Regions from separate parts of the Tumebacillus lipolyticus genome, predicted to be linked through region 2. Evidence: a T-box and tRNA genes for the amino acid it is inferred to sense, from the RefSeq annotation. Region 2 holds a T-box; the other regions hold tRNA genes.
What was found. The T-box of region 2 lies ahead of thrS (threonine--tRNA ligase). A T-box ahead of a tRNA ligase gene usually reads a tRNA of that ligase, here a tRNA-Thr.
Positions count from the first base shown of each region.

Region 1: it has a tRNA-Thr gene. The T-box ahead of thrS (threonine--tRNA ligase) is inferred to sense a tRNA for this amino acid. The anticodon was not compared.
Region 3: it has a tRNA-Thr gene. The T-box ahead of thrS (threonine--tRNA ligase) is inferred to sense a tRNA for this amino acid. The anticodon was not compared.

Region 1 is NZ_JBHUIO010000008.1:239,343-247,006, forward strand. Features, by position in the region: gene ACFSOY_RS13660 (CoA transferase subunit B) at 1-106, opposite strand, end outside; gene ACFSOY_RS13665 (CoA transferase subunit A) at 137-829, opposite strand; gene gerPC (spore germination protein GerPC) at 1,002-1,229, opposite strand; gene ACFSOY_RS13675 (hypothetical protein) at 1,371-1,595, opposite strand; gene ACFSOY_RS13680 (spore germination protein) at 1,602-1,847, opposite strand; gene ACFSOY_RS13685 (Hsp20/alpha crystallin family protein) at 1,935-2,432, shown strand; gene ACFSOY_RS13690 (hypothetical protein) at 2,468-2,692, opposite strand; tRNA gene ACFSOY_RS13695 (tRNA-Ile) at 2,805-2,881, opposite strand; tRNA gene ACFSOY_RS13700 (tRNA-Phe) at 2,890-2,965, opposite strand; tRNA gene ACFSOY_RS13705 (tRNA-Glu) at 2,985-3,061, opposite strand; tRNA gene ACFSOY_RS13710 (tRNA-Thr) at 3,067-3,142, opposite strand; tRNA gene ACFSOY_RS13715 (tRNA-Ala) at 3,145-3,220, opposite strand; tRNA gene ACFSOY_RS13720 (tRNA-Leu) at 3,227-3,311, opposite strand; tRNA gene ACFSOY_RS13725 (tRNA-Gly) at 3,346-3,420, opposite strand; tRNA gene ACFSOY_RS13730 (tRNA-Lys) at 3,460-3,535, opposite strand; gene ACFSOY_RS13735 (aminotransferase class IV) at 3,614-4,435, opposite strand; gene pabA (aminodeoxychorismate/anthranilate synthase component II) at 4,420-5,007, opposite strand; gene ACFSOY_RS13745 (anthranilate synthase component I family protein) at 5,004-6,413, opposite strand; gene ACFSOY_RS13750 (RsmF rRNA methyltransferase first C-terminal domain-containing protein) at 6,599-7,664, shown strand, end outside.
Region 2 is NZ_JBHUIO010000002.1:982,695-990,358, reverse strand. Features, by position in the region: gene hemE (uroporphyrinogen decarboxylase) at 59-1,102, shown strand; gene hemH (ferrochelatase) at 1,099-2,034, shown strand; gene hemY (protoporphyrinogen oxidase) at 2,040-3,497, shown strand; gene ACFSOY_RS03905 (NUDIX hydrolase) at 3,544-4,041, shown strand; T-box leader at 4,179-4,409, shown strand; gene thrS (threonine--tRNA ligase) at 4,453-6,366, shown strand; gene ACFSOY_RS03895 (hypothetical protein) at 6,701-6,865, shown strand; gene ACFSOY_RS03890 (carbon-nitrogen family hydrolase) at 7,033-7,664, opposite strand, start outside.
Region 3 is NZ_JBHUIO010000009.1:336,927-344,590, forward strand. Features, by position in the region: gene rplS (50S ribosomal protein L19) at 27-374, opposite strand; gene ACFSOY_RS15600 (C40 family peptidase) at 513-1,637, opposite strand; gene ACFSOY_RS15605 (deoxyribonuclease IV) at 1,772-2,587, opposite strand; gene ACFSOY_RS15610 (L,D-transpeptidase) at 2,714-3,070, shown strand; tRNA gene ACFSOY_RS15615 (tRNA-Leu) at 3,120-3,205, opposite strand; tRNA gene ACFSOY_RS15620 (tRNA-Cys) at 3,228-3,302, opposite strand; tRNA gene ACFSOY_RS15625 (tRNA-Gly) at 3,310-3,384, opposite strand; tRNA gene ACFSOY_RS15630 (tRNA-Glu) at 3,577-3,653, opposite strand; tRNA gene ACFSOY_RS15635 (tRNA-Thr) at 3,659-3,734, opposite strand; tRNA gene ACFSOY_RS15640 (tRNA-Asn) at 3,739-3,814, opposite strand; tRNA gene ACFSOY_RS15645 (tRNA-Ala) at 3,819-3,894, opposite strand; tRNA gene ACFSOY_RS15650 (tRNA-Leu) at 3,913-3,989, opposite strand; tRNA gene ACFSOY_RS15655 (tRNA-Gln) at 3,994-4,068, opposite strand; gene trmD (tRNA (guanosine(37)-N1)-methyltransferase TrmD) at 4,166-4,906, opposite strand; gene rimM (ribosome maturation factor RimM) at 4,925-5,434, opposite strand; gene ACFSOY_RS15670 (YlqD family protein) at 5,449-5,868, opposite strand; gene ACFSOY_RS15675 (KH domain-containing protein) at 5,946-6,173, opposite strand; gene rpsP (30S ribosomal protein S16) at 6,199-6,471, opposite strand; gene ffh (signal recognition particle protein) at 6,561-7,664, opposite strand, start outside.

The sequences.
Region 1 (7,664 bases), on a different contig from region 2:
TATGGTTGGCCACCAAGGTCGGGATGCCGATGCCGAGGTTGACGTAGAAGCCATCTTGAATTTCTTGCGCTGCACGTTGAACGATTTGGTCACGAGTCAATGCCATTGTAAGCTCCCCTTTCTGCTCCGTTCCCGATTACCCTTGACGAGTGGTACGACGTTCGATGCGCTTCTCGAAATTGCCTTGGACGACGCGCTGAACGTAGACGCTCGGGGTGTGGATTTGATCCGGATCAAGCTCGCCGACTTCGACGATCTCCTCAACTTCTGCGATGGTGATCTTGCCTGCTGCTGCCATCATCGGGTTGAAGTTTTGGGTGGTCTTGCGGTAGATCAGGTTGCCCATCTTGTCCGCTTTCCACGCTTTGACGATCGCAAAGTCTGCTTTCAGCGGGTATTCGAGGATATATTCTTTGCCGTCGATCACGCGGGTCTCTTTGCCCTCTGCGATCGGCGTGCCGACTCCGGCCGGCGTGAAGAAGGCGCCGATGCCAGCACCGCCCGCACGGCAGCGCTCTGCCAGCGTCCCTTGCGGCACCAGTTCCACTTCCAGCTCGCCGGAGAGGAATTGGCGCTCAAACTCTTTATTCTCGCCCACATAGGACGCAACCATCTTTTTGATCTGCTTGTTTTGCAACAGAAGTCCCAGACCCCACTCGTCCACACCGCAGTTGTTGGAGATCACGGTGAGATCCTTTACGCCTTTGTCGCGCAAGGCGATGATCAGGTTCTCCGGAATGCCGCACAGGCCGAAACCGCCTGCCATGAGCGTCGCGCCGTCGTGAATATCTGCAATCGCTTCTTGTACACTGTCATAGACCTTGTTAATCACGGTAGTACCTCCTTATGTATGTCCCTGAATACTCAGAACTTTAGGGCTGGTAAGCGCTTTCGACACACCAAGTATGATTTCGCTATCAAGTATAATTCTTCCTTCCTCCCTATCATAGCTGAAATCGAGCCGAAATGCCAAAGAAACTGCCTGAAAAGTGCGGGCAGTTTCATCTCGGTGAACCTGGCATCTCAAAGGGCATGTTTTCTACTGCTTCCTCGTCGAGCGGCGCGATGATCCCGATGTTCATCGTGCCGCTCATCTCTTTGATGTGCAGGGACTGCACCTGATAGACCAGCTTCCTAATCTTCGTCACACCCTGTTGCTGGGCGATTAGGCGCCTCATCAGTAGGTTCTCCTCTTCCAGCGCTTCGATACGCCTTTGCAGTTGGCACATCGCCCCCCATACGTCCCACTCCACCCTGATCACCACGATTCTTTCGCTTCGGCGTCACAACCCAGTTTTTTCCGATGTTGATCATGCTGTCGCTGAGCTCACCAACCTTCAGCTCTTGTAAGTCAAAGCGCACTTTCATCTTCATCGCGAGCTCCACGCTTTTTTCTGCTGTACAAAATCGACCTGATCGCGATCGTCAACCTTCGATTGATAGAAAACCTGATTCGTGTTTCCCATCACCTCGCCCATGCCTTGGTTCATCCGTGACTTGGCCCTAAGCCCTGTCTTGATGCTCGGCCCAATGTTGACGAAGGAGCGATCGACGGTGTTGACTTTCACATTGCCCACATGAATCTCCACTGGCATCCTGCCTCACCTCACAAGGGATGGAAGTTTGGTGATCGAAGTGTCGCGGCTCGGTGCATCGATCCGATCGCGGTCATCGATCTTCGACTTCACGCGCTTCTGCTCGTTGCCATCTCCGATCAACTGACCATAGCCTTGGTTGTATTTGGAGTTGTTTTTCCAATCGTTCAACAGATTCTGTCCGACGTTCATCGCCGAAGCGTTTTCGATGTTGTTCACTTTGATGCTGAAGATGTTGATCGTAAAAGACATCGCAACCACCTCTTCGCTCTCATGTTGTTACGCTATGTGAGATGGGCGCATATGGTGAATGGAAGGCGCATCGAAGGAGGGAATGCGATGAAGAACTCCCGCTCTTTTGGCAAATGGGAATCGCACGCGCGGCAGTTCTTCGGGGATGATTTTTGGGAGGATATGCTTTCGGTATTTCCCGATGAAAATGCAGAACCTACAACATATGAGGAAGCAGCACCACCAGCGCCCGCACAGAGGGCAACCGCGCCTGCGGTGGCGATGTATCGAACGGAGCGCGAAGTGATCGTGCATGTCGAATTGCCAGGTCTCCACAACCTCGATGCGGTCGATCTCTATGTCGAAGGTAACCACTTGGTGGTGAGCGGTCAGATGCCGCGTCGCTTCCCTCCAGAACAAACTTTGGTATCAGAGCGATTTTTCGGGGAGTTCCAACGCGCCATTCCACTGCCCGACCGGGTCGAAGAAGACCAGATTCGCGCTCGGTATCACAACGGTCTGTTGGAGATCACCTTGCCGCTCATTCGCAAACGACCGAATGAATCGAAGAAGCGGATTCCGATTCAGCGCAACCCACCACCATAAAAAATCGCCGGGAGCGAATACCCGACGATTTTTTACTAAATTATGCTCGTTTTCATGACGGGCGCATCGAGCGCGTCGCTGTCCTGAATCATCGTCGCACCTGTAAACATTCCGTTGCCATCTCCGTTCGCTTCCCCTGCGCCATAGTTCTGTTTGGAAAGCCCATTCCAGTCGGCCACGAGCAGAGGGCCGATGTTGACATATCCTTTGTCAACGTTGTTGACTTTGAACGCCATGATGTTGATTCCACCGATCGGCACCTATCCTTCCCCCTCTCCGTTATCAACAACGTATGCCAAAACAAAAAAGCGGTGTCATGAGACACCGCTTTCAAACGCATTTCTTATAGGCTGAACCCTTGTACAGCATAGATGGTGGGCCCAAGAAGATTCGAACTTCCGACCTCACGATTATCAGTCGTGCGCTCTAGCCAACTGAGCTATGGGCCCAAAAAACATGGTGGCTCGGGACGGAATCGAACCGCCGACACGAGGATTTTCAGTCCTCTGCTCTACCGACTGAGCTACCGAGCCAAAATCTGTAGAAGAAACATGGTGACCCGTACGGGATTCGAACCCGTGAATGCCGCCTTGAAAGGGCGGTGAGTTAAGCCGCTTCTCCAACGGGCCAAACGTGGTGCCTTCAACCGGAATCGAACCGATGACCTCATCCTTACCATGGATGCGCTCTACCTACTGAGCTATGAAGGCGCTGGTGGAGATAAGCGGATTCGAACCGCTGACCCCCTGCTTGCAAGGCAGGTGCTCTACCAACTGAGCTATACCCCCAACATCTGGTGCGGTCGAGAAGACTCGAACTTCCACGGGGAAACCCCACACGCCCCTCAAGCGTGCGCGTCTGCCATTCCGCCACGACCGCATGTCGATCTGTGCTGCTGATCAAGTTGTAAAAATGGAGCGGAAGACGGGATTCGAACCCGCGACCCTCGCCTTGGCAAGGCGATGCTCTACCCCTGAGCCACTTCCGCACGTGAGACTGTCGACATCGCGTCGACCATCTCGACTGATGGTGAGCCATGAAGGACTTGAACCTTCGACCCACTGATTAAAAGTCAGTTGCTCTACCAACTGAGCTAATGGCTCGTGTTTCGCCAGTGTTGCGGCGGCGACAAGAGATAATATATCATGCTGAGTGGTAGAGTGCAAGAGGGTATTTTAAGATTATTTCTGGAAAAGCGATTTCCATCTGCTGATCAGCTCTCGCGTGATCGGCCCGACCTGCCTGTCACCGATCGGCGCTCCTTCGACAGAGGTCGCCGGGAGCACGCCGACCACCGACGAGGTGGTAAACGCTTCTGACGCATGCGCGATGTCGGCGAGCGTCAAGCGCCTCTCCCGCACCGGAAGCTGTCTCTTGACCCAATCCCGCGTGATGCCCGGCAGGATGCCAGCGTCGAGCGGCGGGGTGCACAGTTCGCCATCGATCACAAAAAAGAGGTTGCTGACCGCCCCTTCTGCGATCGCCCCATCGCTCGTCAATTGAATCCCTTCGGCAGCGCCGCGCAGCTCCAGCTCGCGATAGGCGAGCAAGCTGTTGAGGTAGTTGAGCGTCTTCGCCCGCACTGGCGTCTCCGGCGAGCTGCGCACCGTCTCCAGCACGATCAGGTCGCGCCCGCTGTCTGGCGGCAAGACCAGCTCCTTGACATAGATGACCAGCGTGGGGACGCTGCAGCTCTTTCCGCTCGGGCCGAGCGCTCCCACGCCGCGGGAGACTGTCAGCCGCACGTACGCTTCCTCCAGTTCGTTCGCCTGCACCGTCTCATGGATCGCCCGTTCCAGCTGTTCATCGCTCCAGGGAATCGGAATGCCCAGCCACTCTGCCGACTCGCGCAGCCGGCAGACGTGCTCCTGCCAAAACACCGGAGCGCCGCCTGCGGTGCGCATCGTTTCAAACAGCCCTGCCCCGTACAAAAAACCGTGATCCAAGACGGACAAGCTCGCCTGTTCCAGCGGCAGGACGCGATCGTTTAAATAGACGAACATGAGAGCCCCTGCCTTTCGAGGAAGTTGCGCAGCATCGCCTTGCCATGTTCGGTCAAGATCGCCTCCGGATGGAACTGAACCCCTTCGACAGCCAGCTCTTTGTGGCGAATCGCCATGATCTCCCCCGCATCTGTCCAAGCGGAGATCTCAAAACAGTCGGGCAACGTTTCGCGCTCGACGATCAGCGAGTGGTAGCGACAGACGTTGAGCGGAGAAGGCAATTGATGAAACATCGTCTCCCCGTCGTGCTCGATGCGCGACGTCTTACCGTGCATCAGGCGCTCCGCTCGCACGACGTTACCGCCGAACGCTTGGGCGATCGACTGATGGCCGAGGCAGACGCCGAGCAGCGGGATTTTTCCGGCAAAAGCGGTGATCACCTCAAGCGACACGCCCGCTTCATTCGGCGAGCAGGGCCCGGGTGAGATGACGATCACGCGCGGGTTGAGCTGTTCGATCTCCTGCACCGTCACCTCATCGTTGCGCTTTACGACCAACTCCTGTCCCATCTCGCCTAAGTATTGAACGAGGTTGTAGACGAAGGAATCATAGTTGTCGATCATCAGGATCACAGGCGTTCTCTCCCCTCGCTTGCAGCTTGTTCCGCATTTTCGATCGCCACCCACAGCGCTTTCGCTTTGCGCATCGATTCATGGTACTCGCGCTCCGGCACCGAGTCGATGACGATGCCCGCTCCCGCCTGCACATAGCCGACGCCATCTTGCACCTGCAAGGTGCGGATGACGATGTTCAGCTCCATATCCCCATCGAAGTCGATCCAGCCGATCGAGCCGGTGTACAGACCGCGGCGGGTCGGCTCCAACTCCTCTAAGATCTCCATCGTGCGAATCTTCGGCGCGCCGGTGATCGTGCCGCCGGGGAAGGTCGCGCGGATCACATCGAATGCGTCCCTGCCACCATGCAAGCGGCCGCGCACGTTGGACACGATATGGAAGACGTGCGAATACGCCTCGATCACCATCAGCTCGTTCACTTCGACCGAGCCAAACTGACAGACGCGACCGAGGTCGTTGCGCTCCAGATCGACCAGCATGATATGTTCGGCGATCTCTTTCTCATTGCTTTTTAGCTCTTCCACCGCGAGCCGATCCTGTTCCTCTTCGCCTGTGCGCGGGCGAGTTCCGGCGATCGGTCGGGCGTTCACTTCCCCTGCGAATAGGTTGACCAGCAGCTCCGGCGAGCAGGAGACCACCTGCAGCTCTGGAAAGTGCAGATAGCTCGCGTAAGGCGAGGGATTGATCTGGCGCAGGTGCTTGTAGATCTCATAGGGTGCTGCGCCGAGCGTGCGCCCTTGCCGCATTGACAGGTTCACCTGAAACACGTCGCCGCGCGAGATGTATTCTTGCACTGCGGTGACCGCCTGTTCGAACCCTGCTTTGGTGAAGGAATAGCTCCAGTCCTCCGCTGCAGAACGCGCAGGAAAGTCTGGCACTTGCGACGTGCCGTTTAACAGCTTGTGCTCCAACTCCGACAGCGCTGCTTCCGCTCGGGCCACTCCGTCCGCTCGGTGCAGATCGATATGGGCGATCAGGTGTACGACCTCGCGCCGATGGTCGATCACGCAGAGCTGGTCGACAAAAACAAAATACAGGTCTGGCGTCCCGAGGTCGTCTTGGCTAATCGTCGGCAAGCGCTCAATATAGCGCGCCGTGTCATAGGCGAGAAAGCCGACAGCCCCGCCGCGCAGCTTCGGCAGTCCGGGGAGGTGTGGCGCGCGAAACTCGCGCATCTTCTCCCGCAACAGATTGAGCGGGTCGCCGCTCCACGCTTCCCGCTGCTCACCCTGCACAAAGACAGCTTGGCCATCTTTGGCGGTGAGCACTGCGAACGGAGCGCCACCGACGAAAGAAAACTCGCCCATCTTGCCCGATTCTAACAAAAAGTGATGCGGGCCTTGCCAGCCCAAACGCTCATAGATCGCGGCGGGGTCGAGGTTCAGCCCCTGATAGGTGCGCATCACAGGATACAGGCGGTATCCCTGTTCCCGATAGGTTTGCAAAATAGTAGTATCCAAGCGTATGCTCCCCCTGATCATTCTCTACGCGAATTGTAGTATATGTTCCCCTTCACTTGCAATGAAAATTGCCTTTCTCCGTGGTAAGATATAGTCCTGAAAACATTCCTGGCCGGGAGCTGATATCCTTGACAACCGATCGGACACCCTATCCTGACGCCTTTTTATCTCGCATGCGAGATTTGTTGCAAGCGGAGTATCAACCGTTTTATGACACGTTTTCCCTTCCTTCCGCCCTCGGGCTGCGGGTCAACACGCTGAAGACGAGCCGCGAGCGCTTTTTGGAGCTCGCTCCCTTTCAACTGCAAGCGGTGCCGTGGGTCGAGGAAGGATTCTATTATGAAGCGTCAGATCGACCTGGCAAACATCCCTACCATGCGGCTGGCGTCTATTACATGCAAGAGCCTTCCGCGATGTCTGTCGCCGCTGTGCTCTCACCTGCGCCCGGCGATCGCGTGCTCGACCTCTGCGCCGCACCGGGCGGCAAATCGACCCATCTGGCCGCACAGCTAGGAGGCACTGGGCTGCTCATCGCCAATGAGCCCCATCCGCAACGGGCGAAGATCCTCTCCGAAAACATCGAGCGCTGCGGCGTGACCAACGCGCTGGTCACAAGCGAAATGCCCGACCGTCTGGCGGAGCGGTTTCCCGCCTTTTTTGACAAGATCTTGGTCGATGCCCCTTGCTCTGGGGAAGGGATGTTTCGCAAAGATCCGGACGCCTGCGGTGAGTGGAGCCCCGAGCATGTGACCGGCTGTGCGCTGCGCCAGCTCGACATTTTGCAGGCAGCCGCTGCGATGCTTCGCGCTGGCGGCACGCTCGCCTTTTCGACCTGCACGTTTGCGCCGGAAGAGAACGAAGGGCTGATCGAAACGTTTTTGCGGCAACATCCGGAATTTGAAATCATCGACATACACACGTTCGAACATTTCGCACCAGGACGGCCCGAGTGGACATCAGGCGGGCGACCCGAGCTGGCCAAGACGGCGCGCCTCTGGCCGCATCGCCTGCGCGGGGAGGGGCATTATGTCGCCCATCTGCGCAAGCGCGATGGTGAACCGGCTCCGCGGAAAAAGGAGAGCAAGAGCGTGCGGCTTCCAGCCGATGTGATCAGCAGTTACCGCCAGTTTGCCGAAGCGACGTTGCGCCGAGTGCCGGAGGGCGATTATCTGCTGTTTGGCGACCACCTCTACC
Region 2 (7,664 bases):
AATGACCAAATTATGCTGAATCTACCTATACATATCACTGATGAACAGGGTGACAAACATGACCTATCACGATACGTTCCTGCGAGCGATTCGCAATGAAAAAGTCGACCATGTGCCTGTCTGGTACATGCGTCAAGCTGGGCGTTACCAAGCGTCTTACCGCAAGATCAAAGAGAAGCACTCGCTGATGCAGATCTGCGAGATTCCCGATCTGTGCGCTGAAGTCACGATCTCCCCGGTGCGCGATCACAATGTTGATGCGGCGATCCTCTACTCGGACATCATGATCCCGGTCAAGCCGATGGGCGTCGATGTGGACATCGTGGCTGGCATCGGTCCGGTGATCGACAATCCGATTCGCGAGCTGGCAGACGTTGAGCGCCTGCGCCCGATCGAGCCGGAAGCAGATCTGCCGAACACGATGGAGACGATTCGCATCTTGCGCAAAGAGCTGAAAGTGCCGCTGATCTGCTTCGCTGGCGCTCCGTTTACGCTCGCTTCCTACATGGTGGAAGGCCGTCCGTCGCGCGACTACCACAAGACGAAGCGCATGATGTATGGAGCGCCCGAAGTCTGGTTTGCGCTGATGGACAAGCTGGGCGAGATGGTCGTGACCTATATGAAAGCGCAAGTGGCAGCAGGTGCGCAGGCGATTCAGATCTTCGACTCGTGGATCGGCGCACTGTCCCCGCGCGACTACGAACATTATGTGTTTCCGGTGATGAAGCGCATCTTCGAAGGGCTGCGCGACGTTCCGGTGCCGAAGATCTACTTCGGTGTGAACACCGGCCATCTGCTCAACCTGTGGAAAGAGCTGCCGATCGACGTGATCGGCGTGGATTGGCGCGTGCCGCTGAACCTGGCGAGCGAGCGCGTCGGCAACAGCTTCGCACTGCAGGGCAACCTCGATCCGGTCTACCTGCTGGCACCGTTTGAAGTGTTGCAAGAAGAGGTGAAGCGCATCATCGACCTCGGCCTGCAACATGGCGGCGGCTATGTGTTCAACCTCGGTCACGGCCTGTTCCCAGAAGTGCCAGAAGATGTGGTGACCCGCTTGACCGCGTTCATCCACGAGTATTCGGCAGGGAGGCTGCGTGGATGAGCAAGCGGGTGATCGGAATCTTAGCGATGGCGTACGGCACCCCGTCCTCCGTCGAGGAGATCGAGCCGTATTACACGCACATCCGTCGCGGTCGCAAGCCGGAGTCTGCGCAACTGCAAGAGCTGACCGAGCGCTATGAGGCGATCGGCGGTCTCTCACCGCTCAACGAGATCACGGCAGCCCAGGCGGCAGGCCTTGAGCGCACGCTGAACGAGCTGGATCAAGATGTGCAGTACCGCGTGTACACCGGAATGAAGCACGCGCATCCATTTATTGAAGAAACGGTGCAGAAGATGGTCGAAGATGGCATCGAAGAGGCGGTTGGTGTCGTCTGGGCGCCACATTACTCGACGATGAGCATCGGCACCTACATCAAAAGCGCAGAAGAGGCGCGGGAAAAGTGGGGCGGGCCTGCGCGAATCAGCTATGTGGAAAGCTGGCATCTGCAGCCGCTGTTTGTCGAATCGACAGCAGCCCGGGTGGCGAGCGCGTTGGCGCAGTTTCCCGCTGATGAAAGCGCTTCGGTGCCGGTCGTCTTCACCGCCCACTCGCTTCCGGAGCGCATCATGCAGCTTGGCGATCCGTACCCTGAACAGATCGAAGAGACGGGGAGAGCGGTCACGGAGCAGATTGGGCATCATGAATGGTTCACCGGCTGGCAGAGCGCTGGCCGCACCCCGGAGCCGTGGCTTGGCCCAGACATCTTGGACGTGATTCGCACGCAGCATGAACAGGGTGTGCAGGCGTTGGTCGTCTGCCCGGTCGGATTTGTTTCGGATCATCTGGAAGTGCAATATGATATCGACATCGAAGCGAAACAACTGGCTGACGAACTCGGCATGAAGCTGGTGCGCGTCGCCAGCCCGAACGACGAGCCGCTGTTCTTGAAAGCGGTGGCGACCGCCGTGCTCGAACAAGCCAAAAAGGGATGAAGCAGATGGAACAACAGGTGAAAACGGTTGTGGTGATCGGTGGGGGCATCACAGGACTTAGCACCGCCTATTACCTTGAAAAGAGCGCTCGCGAAAAAGGCATCGACCTGCGCATCTGCCTCTGTGAAGCGGATGATAAGCTCGGCGGCAAAGTGCAGACGATCCATCGCGACGGATTTGTGATCGAAGCGGGACCTGACTCCTTCCTCGCACGCAAGGTGGCGGCTGTCAACCTCTGTCGCGAGCTTGGCATCGATGATGAGCTGGTCGGCACCAACCCGAATGCGCGCAAGACCTACATCTTGTACCAGGACAAGCTGCACCGCATTCCGCAAGGCTTGAACATCGGAGTGCCGACACAGTTTATGCCGTTTGCGACCACCAGCTTGCTGTCATTCGGCGGGAAGCTGCGCGCCGGCCTCGACCTGATCAAGCCGAAGAGCGAACACCAAGGCGATCAGTCGCTCGGCGCCTTTTTGGAGCGTCGACTGGGATCGGAAGTGGTCGATCGCCTCGCCGAACCGCTGTTGGCTGGCATCTATGCGGGCGACTTGCGCAAGCTGTCGATGCGCGCCACCTTCCCACAGTATGAGCAGCTCGAACAGAAGCACGGCAGCTTGATCCGCGGGATGGTCGCACAGGCGAAACAGGCGAAGGTACAAGCGACCGCCCCTGCCAAGCAGGAGCAGGGCGAGGCGTCGCGCAAGCTGCCGAACAGCGTGTTTCTCACCTTCCGCACAGGACTGCGCCGCCTGATCGAAAGCATCGAAGCGTCCTTCCAACAGACGGAAGTACGCAAACAAACGGCGGTAGAAAAGATCGAGGCGCGGGACGGGGGCGGCTATCACGTCCGCTTGCAAAATGGCGACGATCTCGAAGCGGATGCGGTCGTGCTGACCACGCCGACCTTTGAGGCGGCCAAACTCCTGCCCGACTCCTTTGCACCGAAAGCGCAGTTGACCCAGATCCCCTACGTCTCGGTGGCGACCGTCGTGTTCGCGTTTGAGCAGGGCGTGATCGATTTCCCACTGGATGCAAGCGGGTTTGTCGTTCCGAAAAAAGAAGGCCGTACGATCACGGCCGCCACTTGGACGTCTGCCAAATGGTTGCACACTGCACAGGATGGTCGCGTGCTGATGCGTTTCTACGTCGGGCGCGGCGGTGACGAAGCGATCGTCGACCAGCCGGATGAGGAGATCATCCGCCGTGTGCAAAAGGATCTGCAGGAGACGATGGGCGTCACCGCAGAACCGATGTTCTCGCTGGTCAGTCGCTGGCGGCGCTCGATGCCGCAGTACACGGTCGGGCACCTCGATCGCGTCCAGAGCTTTGTCGAGCAGGCAAAAGCTGACCTGCCAGGCATCCACTTTGCTGGAGCTGGCTTTACCGGGCTTGGCATCCCCGATTGCATCGGACAAGGCATCCAGACAGCAGCCGATGTGATGAAAGATCTGACGAGATAACCTCCGGCCTTTTCGGAACGTCTCGAAACGAGGAGGTTTTCAAGCGATGAGCACTCCGCTCGTATATGAGAATCACAAGTATGAAGTGTACAGCGATGAGCACAACGGGCTGTACCTGCGCCATAAGCACCCCAACTATGCGACGGTCGTCGCGCTCTGTGCGGGAAAACTGGTTGTGATCGCCCAGTATCGAAAGGCGATCGACAGCATCTCCTACGAGCTTCCTGGCGGCAAGATCGACGAGGGAGAGAGCTATGAGCAGGCGGCGCGCCGCGAGTTGCTCGAAGAGACCGGATTGATCTGCGGGGAGCTCCACTTTCTTGGCACCGCCAACAGCTATGCCTGCTTGGTCGACAGCAGAACCCACCTGTTCTTCACCCGCGATATCTTGGAACAGCGTGAGCAGAACTTGGATGCGGACGAGTCGATCAGCGTCGAGTTCCACGAGGTGGAGTCGGTGTTTGCGGCGATTGAAAACGGGACGTGGTGCGACCCGGAGCTGTCGCACGGCATCCTGTTGGCACGACTCAAAGGGATGATCTAACGAAAGGGCTGACCTTGATCAGCCCTTTTTTCGTCTCGTCTATTGGTTCGTTGCTCTCGTCCATTTTGCCTAACAAACGGAAAATCGCTTGACTTACTAAAACCTGCTCACTATAATACATAACTAAAATAGCGTTTCGAAATACTGTGAGAAGGATATGGAGTTTACATCTGCCGTTACAGAGAAGTAGGCCTAGGCTGGGAGCCTGCTACGTGCACGTATATCTCTACCCCCTTTGAGTAGCTGTCGGGAACATGGGTGCTCCATCAGTAACGACATGCCGGCTAAGCCGTTATCTTTTTACGAGGGATCAACAACTGTTGATCTGAAGTAGGGTGGTACCACGAGTTATAACACTCGTCCCTTTTGGGATGGGTGTTTTTTTATTTTTAAAAGAGAGGAAGGAACCAAGTGGCACAAGTAAAAGTTACTTTACCAGACGGAGCTGTTCGGGAATTTGCAGCGGGAAGTACAATCGAGGATGTCGCGGCGACGATCAGTCCCAGTCTCAAGAAAAAAGCGGTAGCCGGAAAATTGGACGGCAAAGTAGTTGATCTGAACGCATCGATTGAACAAGACGCTCAGGTAGCCATCGTCACCTTAGATACAGCAGAAGGTCTGGAAGTATACCGTCACAGCACCGCGCATCTTTTGGCCCAAGCGGTCAAGCGCGTTTTTGGAAATGAAGTGAAGCTGGGGATCGGTCCGGTGATTGAAGATGGTTTTTACTACGATATGGAGATCCCGGTTAGCCTTTCCCCAGAAGATTTAAGTAAATTGGAAGCTGAGATGGAGAAAGTGGTCGAGGAAGATCTGCCGATTCGCCGCAAAGAAGTAACACGCGAGGAAGCGTTCACGATTTTCCAAGATCTGAACGACCATCTGAAACTGGAGCTGATTCGCGATCTTCCCGAGGATGCACCGATTACAATCTACGAGCAGGGAGAATTCTTTGACTTGTGTCGCGGCCCTCATCTGCCATCAACGGGACGAATTAAAGCGTTCAAGCTGATGAGCGTAGCCGGTGCTTACTGGCGCGGTAATTCTGAAAACCAGATGCTGCAACGCGTATACGGCACAGCTTGGCCGAAAAAAGCAGATCAGGATGAGTATCTGCACTTTATCGAAGAGGCAAAGAAACGCGATCATCGTAAGTTGGGAAAAGAACTGGAGCTGTTCATGTTTTCGGAAGAGGCGCCAGGAATGCCGTTTTATCTGCCGCACGGGATAACGCTGCGCAATCAATTGGAGGTATTCTCGCGTCAGCTTCAAGAGCGAGCAGGCTTTACAGAAGTGCGTACGCCTTTCATGATGAACCAGCGCATCTGGGAACAATCTGGACACTGGGATCATTACCATGAAAATATGTATTTCTCTGAAGTGGACAATACAAAGTTTGCGTTAAAGCCAATGAACTGTCCGGGACATATGCTGATTTACAAAAATAAGATGCACTCTTATCGAGATCTGCCAATACGCTACTCGGAGTTCGGTCAGGTTCACCGTCACGAGTATTCAGGGGCGTTGAGCGGGATGACCAGGGTGCGTACGTTCTGCCAGGATGATGCGCATGTGTTTGCTCGCCCAGACCAGATTCAAGCGGAAATCAAGTCGATGATTCGTTTGATCGATAGTGTTTACAAGGTGCTCGACTTCTCTTACTCTGTAAATCTGTCTACACGTCCAGAGGATTCCATGGGATCTGACGAGCTGTGGGAGGTTGCGGAAAACTCTTTGAAAAGCGTGTTGGATGAACTGGGCATGCCGTACGAAATTAACGAAGGCGACGGTGCTTTCTACGGTCCCAAAATTGACTTCCAGATCACAGATGCTCTGAAACGCCGCCATCAGTGCGGATCAATCCAACTCGATTTCCAGATGCCGGAGAAATTTGATCTGAGCTATATCGGGCAGGACAATGAGAAACATCGCCCAGTCATTCTGCATCGCGTGATGTATGGTTCCATGGAGCGTTTTATCGCGATTCTGATCGAACATTACGCGGGTGCGTTCCCGACTTGGCTGGCTCCTGTTCAGGTTCGCCTGATGACGATCAATGAGGTGCATGTCGCCTATGCCCAAGAGGTAAAGGACAAAATGCAGCAGGCTGGGATACGTGTAGAGCTGGATGCACGCAATGAAAAGGTGGGTTACAAAATTCGCGAAGCTCAACTGGCAAAAATCCCATACATGCTGGTGATCGGCGAAAAAGAAGTGGCAGACGGCGCACTGTCTGTGCGAAAGCGTGGCGCAGGAGATCTGGGATCGCAACTGGTAGATCAGTTCTTGGCTGATGTGAAAGCTGAGATTGCCGAGAAGAAATAAATAGTGTATCTGAACCTGTGCGCCCTGTCACTTCAGGGGAGAGGGCGCAGCTATGTACCCAAATGAGAACATCCGATTTCGGAAGGAATTACGGATGCTTTTCGTTTGTAGATGTGCAACCATCGCTCCTTCTACGCCAAAGGCTTGGCGTCGCCAAGTTTTCTTACATACTTAGGAGCTGGCTGGCAAATAGTATAGATGCGGGCGGAACGAGGGTTTTCACAAAAAGTTACCGAAATCTTCTCATAATGTTCAGAAAATTCCGCTTGTTTTTCATTGAGATTTCGGTATAATCGGTAATAACATTTAATGATATGAAAGGGAGGTCTTACCCATGTCTGAACATCATGACGCCTGTGTGCTCTGCCAAGCGGAAACCGATACCGAATCGGAAACCCCGACCTACAAGCGCAGCAACTACATCGACACGGCAGGCCAACTCTGCCCGGAATGCTACCAGGAGATCGCCAAGAACAAGGAGTGGCACAACCTTATGTAGGGACGCAAGCCGCGCCAAGAGCGAAACCCCCATCCAACACAAAAAGAGCGCAAGGTCGTAAGCGAACAAACCTTTGCGCTCTTTTTGCGCTTTTTATTGATGAATGAGCACCGCGTGTTCGTCGATCGCTTTGACGGCCACATCGTGAACTCCGCTGCGGGAATCGCCTATTTCAAACGATACAGTTCAGGACGGCGGTCTTCGAAGATCGGAATGCGGCTGCGAATCTCCGGAACGACGCCGAGGTCGATCTGCACATGATGAATCCCTTCGGTGTCATCCGTCTCCAACAGGATCTCTCCCCACGGGTCGATCACCATCGAATGGCCGAAAAATTCGGTGTCGCCGGCGCGGCCGACGCGGTTGCAGGAGACGACAAACATCTGGTTTTCAATAGCACGTGCGATCTGCAGGTGACGCCAATGGTTCAAGCGCGGATGCGGCCACTGGGCGGGCACGAAGACCACCTGCGCACCGGAGAGCGAAAGTGTGCGAGTCAGTTCAGGGAAGCGCAGGTCATAGCAGATGATCGATCCGATCTGCACATCGTCGAGGGCAAATCGTCCGACCTGATCGCCAGCGTGCAAATATTTTTCCTCGTCCATCAGGCGGAACAGGTGCGTTTTCGAATACTCCCCGCAGACAGCGCCTGTGCGGTCGAACAGATAGGTGGTGTTGTAAACCGCTTCGCCGCGGACGTCGGCGACAGAGCCTGCGAGAATGTTCACCCCGTGCTTGGCGGCGAGCGCGCCGATCACCTCGCGCGTCTTCGCGCCGTTCTGGTCGGCGATCTCGCGGA
Region 3 (7,664 bases), on a different contig from region 2:
TCAATTCAACAAGTCCCCGTACTTTGTTAGCGGATTTCTTTGATACGAGCTGCTTTACCGGTGAGGTTGCGCAGGTAGTACAGCTTCGCACGACGCACGCGACCACGACGGGTCACCTCGATCTTGTCGACCTTCGGAGTGTGAAGCGGGAACGTACGCTCAACGCCTACGCCGTAAGAAATCTTACGAACGGTGTACGTTGCGCTGATACCGCCGCCGCGACGTTTGATCACAACGCCTTCGAAGACCTGGATACGCTCGCGGTTACCCTCTTTTACCTTAACGTGAACACGCACGGTGTCCCCCGCTTTGAACTGAGGAATGTCCTGGCGGATCTGTTCAGCAGTAATTGCTGCAAGCAAATTTTGGTTCATGTGTAGACCTCCTCCCTACAGGCGTTCATAACATGGGCTATCTGTGAGCACCAGAAAGAGGACCGCCTTGATAACAAATGAAAGTATAGCACAAAATCGAGGAGGATGACAAGCGATTTACCTTGATCGACCGATCATTCAGCGCAAGACGCGACGAGCAAACAGGTAGTTGCGGGTCCAATACCCCGATTTCGACATGTTGGTGATCGTCACGCCCGACTTCGGCACGGTGTGAAGCATCTGCCCATTCCCCATGTAGATCCCGACATGTCCCACGCGACCGTCCGAGTATCGCTCCGGATACTTGAAGAACACGAGATCGCCCGCGACCAGCTGCGATTTTGCCACGCGAGTGCCGACGCTCGACTGCTGGCGAGAGTCGCGCGGGAGCGTGACGCCGTGCTGTTTGAACACATACTGCGTGAACGAGGAGCAGTCCATCCGGCGAGGGGCTTCTGAAGATTTCGCGCCAAACTTGTACGGCACGCCCATATACTTTTTGCCGGTGGCGATGATCGCCTGCGCCTTTGCTGCGGTGGATGATGATTGCACCGGAGTTGCCGCCGCATTATTTTCTTTGGCGGGCGACGATTGGCGAGCAGGCTCCATCTCGCGAGTCTGATACTCTGGCGGCACGCGCAACATCTGACCGGGAGTGACCGCATCGCTCTTCATGTTGTTTGCCACGCGCATCGCGCCGATCGTCGTGTGATGCGCCTGCGCGATCTCCCACAGCGTATCGCCCTTTTGCACCTTGTATTGACGAGCGGGAAGCTGCACTTGGATCGAACCGTTCTCCGCCTTAAACCACGTATACGTGTTGAAGACGGCGCTCGCCGAACCCAGCGAGATGTAGGTCTTCCCTTTCAGGTGGATCGGCGGATCGATGTTCACGCGCTCATCGCCCTTTTGAGCAGATGTGTTGCCGACGGAGACTTTGACTGTCACCGATCCATCTGTCGCCACATGCGTTTTGCTGCGATAGCTGTAAGCAACATCCTTGTAGCCCAAAATATGGGCCATATCTGGAAACGGAACATAGTACGCATGGTTGACGATGATCGGATCGATCGCCGCTTTCATCACGCCGTTGATCGCAACACCTGCGCGTTCGACCCCGGTAAACGTGCTGGTGGGCACCGTTTGAACCTCCGCGCCCCCACGGGCGGAAGTAGCTTGCGCGTCCATCAACGCCGGCAATGGCATCAGAGCAAAAGCGGCTGCGAGCATCAGACTGAGTCTCTTCTTCGAACGAATCGTCATCTTCTCCTCACCTCAATCTAAGATTCGACCCCATGCAGATATTGTTTGGCGGGCACGAACACTCAAATCGAAGCAATAGGTGGAAGAAAAGGCAAAGACCTGCACAAGGCAGGTCTTTGTCTGCAGCCGTCCGATCAGCTGCGCAAAAAAGCGATCTCTTCTTTGTACTTTCCTTCCGGCGTTTCCAAGATACATGGCTTACCTTTTGCCAGCTCATGATGCACGATGCGCTTGAGCGCCTCCCCACCGATCGAGCCTAAGCCGATGTTTTCATGGCGGTCTTTGCGCGAGTTAAAAGGTGTTTTGCTATCGTTGATATGCCAGACTTTGAGTCGATCAAAACCGACAGTGTCGCCAAACTTTTGCATGACGCCATCAAAGTCACCCACGATGTCATAGCCGGACGAGTAGAGGTGGCACGTGTCCAAGCAGACGCCGAGCTTGTCCTTGTGTTTGACAAGCGAGATGATCTCCGCCAACTCTTCAAAATTGACCCCGAGCTTCGAACCATCGCCCGCCATGCCTTCGAGGCAGACGGTGAGCTGCTCATCGCCCGTCAAGATCTCATTCAAGCCCTCGGCGATCCGCTTGATGCCATATTCGACGCCTGCGCCCGTATGCGCGCCCGGATGGAAGACGATGTAGCGAATGCCGAGATATTCGGTGCGCTTGATGTCCTCTCGCAGCAGTTCGATCCCATAGTTCCACGTATCCTCCTTGTTGGAGGCGAGGTTGATCAGATAGGGAGCGTGGACGACCGGATCGGCCAAGTTGTGTTCTTTCATCAGCTCATATGCCCGTTCACGGTTGAAGTCTTCGATCGGTCTTGCCTTGCCCCCGCGGTTGGAGCGAGTGTAGATCATATAGGTGTCCGCTTCATAGCTGATCGACTCGTCGACCGCCTTGAGCAGGCCTGTTTTCGCAATCGATACGTTTGCGCCAAGTCTCATTCGAAATCCGTCCTCTCTTCCCCACCAAATCATGGGTATTTACAGTAGGAAGTGTAGCACAGGTTCCTCGCGTAGGCAAACTTGCATACCCTTGAAGTAGCAAACGGTGAAATGGGGGAGATGGCGATGGCAGTCTCGATCAGGATCTCGCTGCAGAAGCGCAGGCTCTACCTACAGTCAGACGGGAAAGTGATCAAAAGCTATCCGATCGGCGTGGGAAAAAAAGCGACCCAGACTCCGAGCGGCAACTTTACGATCGTGAGCAAAGTGCCCAACCCTGGGCGTCGGCCAGGAGGCCCGCTCACCGTCTACGGAACCTACTGGATGGGGTTGTCCAAAAAAGGATATGGGATTCACGGCACCAACCGGCCCTCCTCAATCGGTCACTACGTGTCCAAAGGCTGTATTCGGATGTACAACAAGGATGTGGAGGACTTAGCAAAGCGAGTATCGGTCGGGACTGCGGTAAAGATCACGCCCTAGAAAATAAAAAAACCTCTCAGCAAGAGAGGTTTCCATCGACAAAAATGTATGGTGCGAGTAGCCGGACTCGAACCGGCACGGGGTTGCCCCCGACAGATTTTAAGTCTGTTGTGTCTGCCATTCCACCACACTCGCATGTGGAAAGAGAAAAAAAAGTTGGAGGTGGCACCCGGATTTGAACCGGGGAATCAAGGTTTTGCAGACCTATGCCTTACCACTTGGCTATGCCACCAGAACAATGGAGCGGAAGACGGGATTCGAACCCGCGACCCTCGCCTTGGCAAGGCGATGCTCTACCCCTGAGCCACTTCCGCGTACAGGACGTACCGCGTCCAACGTTGCGACAGGAAGTTGCGCCCTTAGTTGGACTACCTTTTGCACTGCACCGCGTCCAACGTTGCGACAGGACGTCGCGCCCTTAGTTGGACCACCTCTTGCACTGCACCGCGTCCAACGTTGCGACAGGACGTCGCGTTCTTAGTTGGACTACCTTACTCGATCAAAAATGGTGACCCGTACGGGATTCGAACCCGTGAATGCCGCCTTGAAAGGGCGGTGAGTTAAGCCGCTTCTCCAACGGGCCAAACGTGGTGCCTTCAACCGGAATCGAACCGATGACCTCATCCTTACCATGGATGCGCTCTACCTACTGAGCTATGAAGGCAAACTGGCTCCCCGAACAGGACTCGAACCTGTGACCATCCGATTAACAGTCGGGCGCTCTACCAACTGAGCTATCGAGGAATCTTGGTGGAGATAAGCGGATTCGAACCGCTGACCCCCTGCTTGCAAGGCAGGTGCTCTACCAACTGAGCTATACCCCCAAAGTGATTAGAAGAAGATGGTGCCGGAGGTGGGACTCGAACCCACAAAATCACGATTTTGAGTCGCGCACGTATGCCAATTCCATCACTCCGGCAAGTTGGCTGGGGAGGAAGGGATCGAACCTTCGCATGACGGAGTCAAAGTCCGTTGCCTTACCGCTTGGCGACTCCCCAACACACTGAAATCTTTCAGCAACGAAACTCAATATATCACACAGCATCAACGCTGTCAATAGAAAAAACACCCTGCCCGCACAGAGCAGGGTTGTTGTCATTCTGCGCCTTCCTCGCGCTTCACCTCTGCGAGCAGCTTTTGATCCTGTGGGCTCAGCTCATGCTGTGCCAAAAGATCAGGCCGACGAAGCAATGTGCGCCTAAGCGACTCTTTGCGGCGCCACGATTCAATGTTCGCATGATGGCCTGACATGAGGATGTCGGGGACTTTCCAGCCGCGAAAATCGGCTGGGCGCGTATAATGAGGGTATTCGAGCAGCGGCTCGCGAAACGAGTCGAGCTCAGCAGAAGTCTCGTTGCCCAGCACGCCTGGCAACAGGCGGACGATCGAATCGACGATCACCATCGCAGGCAACTCCCCTCCGGTCAGCACATAGTCGCCGATCGAGATTTCATCGGTGATCAGGTGCTCGCGAATCCGCTCATCATACCCTTCATAATGGCCGCTGATCACGATCAGGTGGTCTTCCTGCGCGAGTTCTAGCGCTTTGTTCTGGCTGTAAACTTCCCCCTGCGGACAGGTCAGAATGATGCGCGGTCGCTTGCCCTCTTGCAGCAGAGACTCCACCGCCAAAAAGATCGGCTCCGGCTTCAACACCATGCCGCCACCCCCGCCATAAGGAGTGTCGTCCACCGTGTTGTGCTTGTTGTTCGAATGGTCTCTGAAGTCGATCAGGTTGATTTCAACCGCATTCTGATTTCTGGCCCGCCCGACGATGCTCCCCCCGATCACAGGTTCGAACATCTCGGGAAAGATGGTCACGATGTCAATTCGCACTCGAAATTCGCCTCCACGTTAGTCGAGCAGACCTGGCATGATGTGCACGATGATCTTTTTGTTGCGCACATCGACATCGAGCACGCAATCGGGGATCACAGGCAGGAGAATGTCTTTCCCCTTCGGAGGCTTGACCACATAAACATCGTTCGCCCCCGGCTGCATAACCTCTTTGAGCACCCCGAGCACTTGCCCTTGATCTGTCACTACCTCACAGCCGACCAGTTGATAGATGTAATATGTATTGTCAGGTAGTTCCATCAGCTCTTCTTCGTAGACCATCAGGTCTCCGCCCTTGTATCTTTCTACATCGTTGATCGAATGATGCCCTTCGAACGTCAACAGGATAAACTGTTTGTGCTTGCGAGCGGAAGCGATGGTCAACAGACGCGGTGTGGGCTGATTCGGTTGTACCAAGTAGAGCTCCGATCCCTTTTTAAAGCGAACGTCTTCAAAATCGGTACGCGAGAGTACCCGAACTTCTCCTCGCACCCCTTGCGTATTCACCAGATGTCCGACGAGGATCATGTTCTGTCCTTGACTCAAACTTCATCACCTTCACGACGAATTTCGACGACGATCCCATCTTTCAGGATGATCTCGGTACCTTGAATCACATTTTCCCAAACATCGCCGACGCGCACTTCAACGTTCGTGTCGACCTGTCCACCCGGAATCTCAGAGCCGATCGGGCTTTGTTGGATCTGCACCAGCTGTTGCATCATCTGCTCGCGGCGCTCCATGCGCATTCCGACCTCTTGATTGATGCGAGCTTGCACCGAATTGACCGCCTGCGGGCCGTTCTTTTCCGCATCTTGCAACGCCTTGCGGGATTGGAAATCAATTTGCTCCAACTCGTGCTGAACGCCTTGGATCGCCTGGTTGATCTCGCCGGTGATCTGCGCTTTCGTTTCTTCTGTAAGAACTATTTTTATCTGTACCGGAACTCGTAAGTTTAACACATTAATTCACACTCCTTCGTATTTATAGCTATTATACCACAAAAAGGCTAGGAGTCATGAGGCTCCTAGCCTTTCGGTTAGACAATTTCAATCGTGACACGTTTTTGCTCTTGCAAAGCGGCTGCCGACACGACGGTGCGGAGCGCCTTTGCAACCCGTCCTTGCTTGCCGATAATTTTCCCCATATCTGATGGGGCTACCGATAATTCAAACACGATTGCCTTCTCGGTCACAATCTCTGCTACCCGAACTTCCTCCGGGCGATCCACGAGTGCTTTGGCGATCGTTTCAACCAATTGCTTCATAGCAAATCCTCCCTAGGAAGAGAGATTACTTGCCAGATTTCGCTTCGTGGACTTTCTTGAGGATACCCGTTTTCGAGAAAAGGTTCTTCACGGTGTCGGACGGTTGTGCACCGTCGTTCAGCCACTTGATCGCCTTCTCTTCGTCGATGTTGATCTGAGCCGGTTGAGTTACCGGATTATAGGTACCGATCTCCTCGATGAAACGACCATCGCGCGGAGAACGGGAATCAGCTACGACTACGCGGTAGAACGGAGCTTTCTTTTGACCCATACGCTTCAGACGAATCTTTACTGCCATTGAATTTCACCTCCATCACAAAATCATATCTTATCATAAATCTCGTTCCGATGGAACGAAAAGATTTACCGTCAGTAAGTATCTTGGGATTATTGCATGAACGGGAGTTTGAATCCCTTGCCCTTTTTCCCTTTTTTCATCTTCTTGGCCATTCCGGAGAACTGTTTCATCATCTTCTGCATTTCCTCAAACTGCTTGAGCAGCCGGTTGATCTCCTGAACGGTCGTTCCACTGCCCTTCGCGATGCGCTTGCGCCGTGAGGAGTCGATCATCTTCGGCTCGATGCGCTCAAGCGGTGTCATCGAGCGAATGATCGCTTCCACGCGACCGATCTGCTTGTCGTCCACATTCACGTTCTGCATGCCTTTGAGCTTGTTCATGCCAGGCATCATTCCAAGCAGTTGATCGAGAGGACCGATCTGTTTGACCTGTTGCAGTTGATCGAGGAAATCGTCGAGCGTGAAGTCTGCGTTGCGCAGTTTGCGCTCCATCTCCATCGCCTTGTCCTTGTCGATGTTCTGCTGCGCTTTTTCGATCAGGGTGAGCACATCGCCCATCCCCAAGATGCGAGATGCCATCCGATCCGGATGGAACGGCTCGATCGCGTCGATCTTTTCGCCGATGCCGGCAAACTTGATCGGGATCCCCGTCACCGCTCGAATGGAGAGCGCAGCACCGCCGCGAGTATCCCCGTCGAGCTTGGTCAGGATCGCGCCTGTCACTTCCAACTGGTTGTGGAAGCTCTCTGCGACGTTGACCGCATCTTGTCCTGTCATCGAATCCACCACGAGCAAAATCTCGTCAGGGTTGACCTCCGCCTTCACCTGCTGAAGCTCTTCCATCAGCCCTTCGTCGATGTGCAGACGGCCTGCCGTATCGACCAGCACGTAGTCATGACCGTGTATCTTCGCATGGTGCAGCGCCTGTTTGGCGATCTCCACCGGCGATACCTGATCGCCGAGCGAGAAGACCTCCACTTCGAGCTGTTGACCGAGCACTTGCAACTGCTTGATCGCAGCCGGACGGTAGATGTCACAAGCGACGAGCAGGGGCTTTTTCCGATCTTTTTGCAGAAGTCGCGCCAACTTGCCCGCATGAGTGGTTTTACCCGCACCTTGCAGACCGACCATCATCACGACGGTGGGCGGCTTGGTGACGGCGAGCTTCGCTTGCTCGCCCCCCATCAGGGCTGT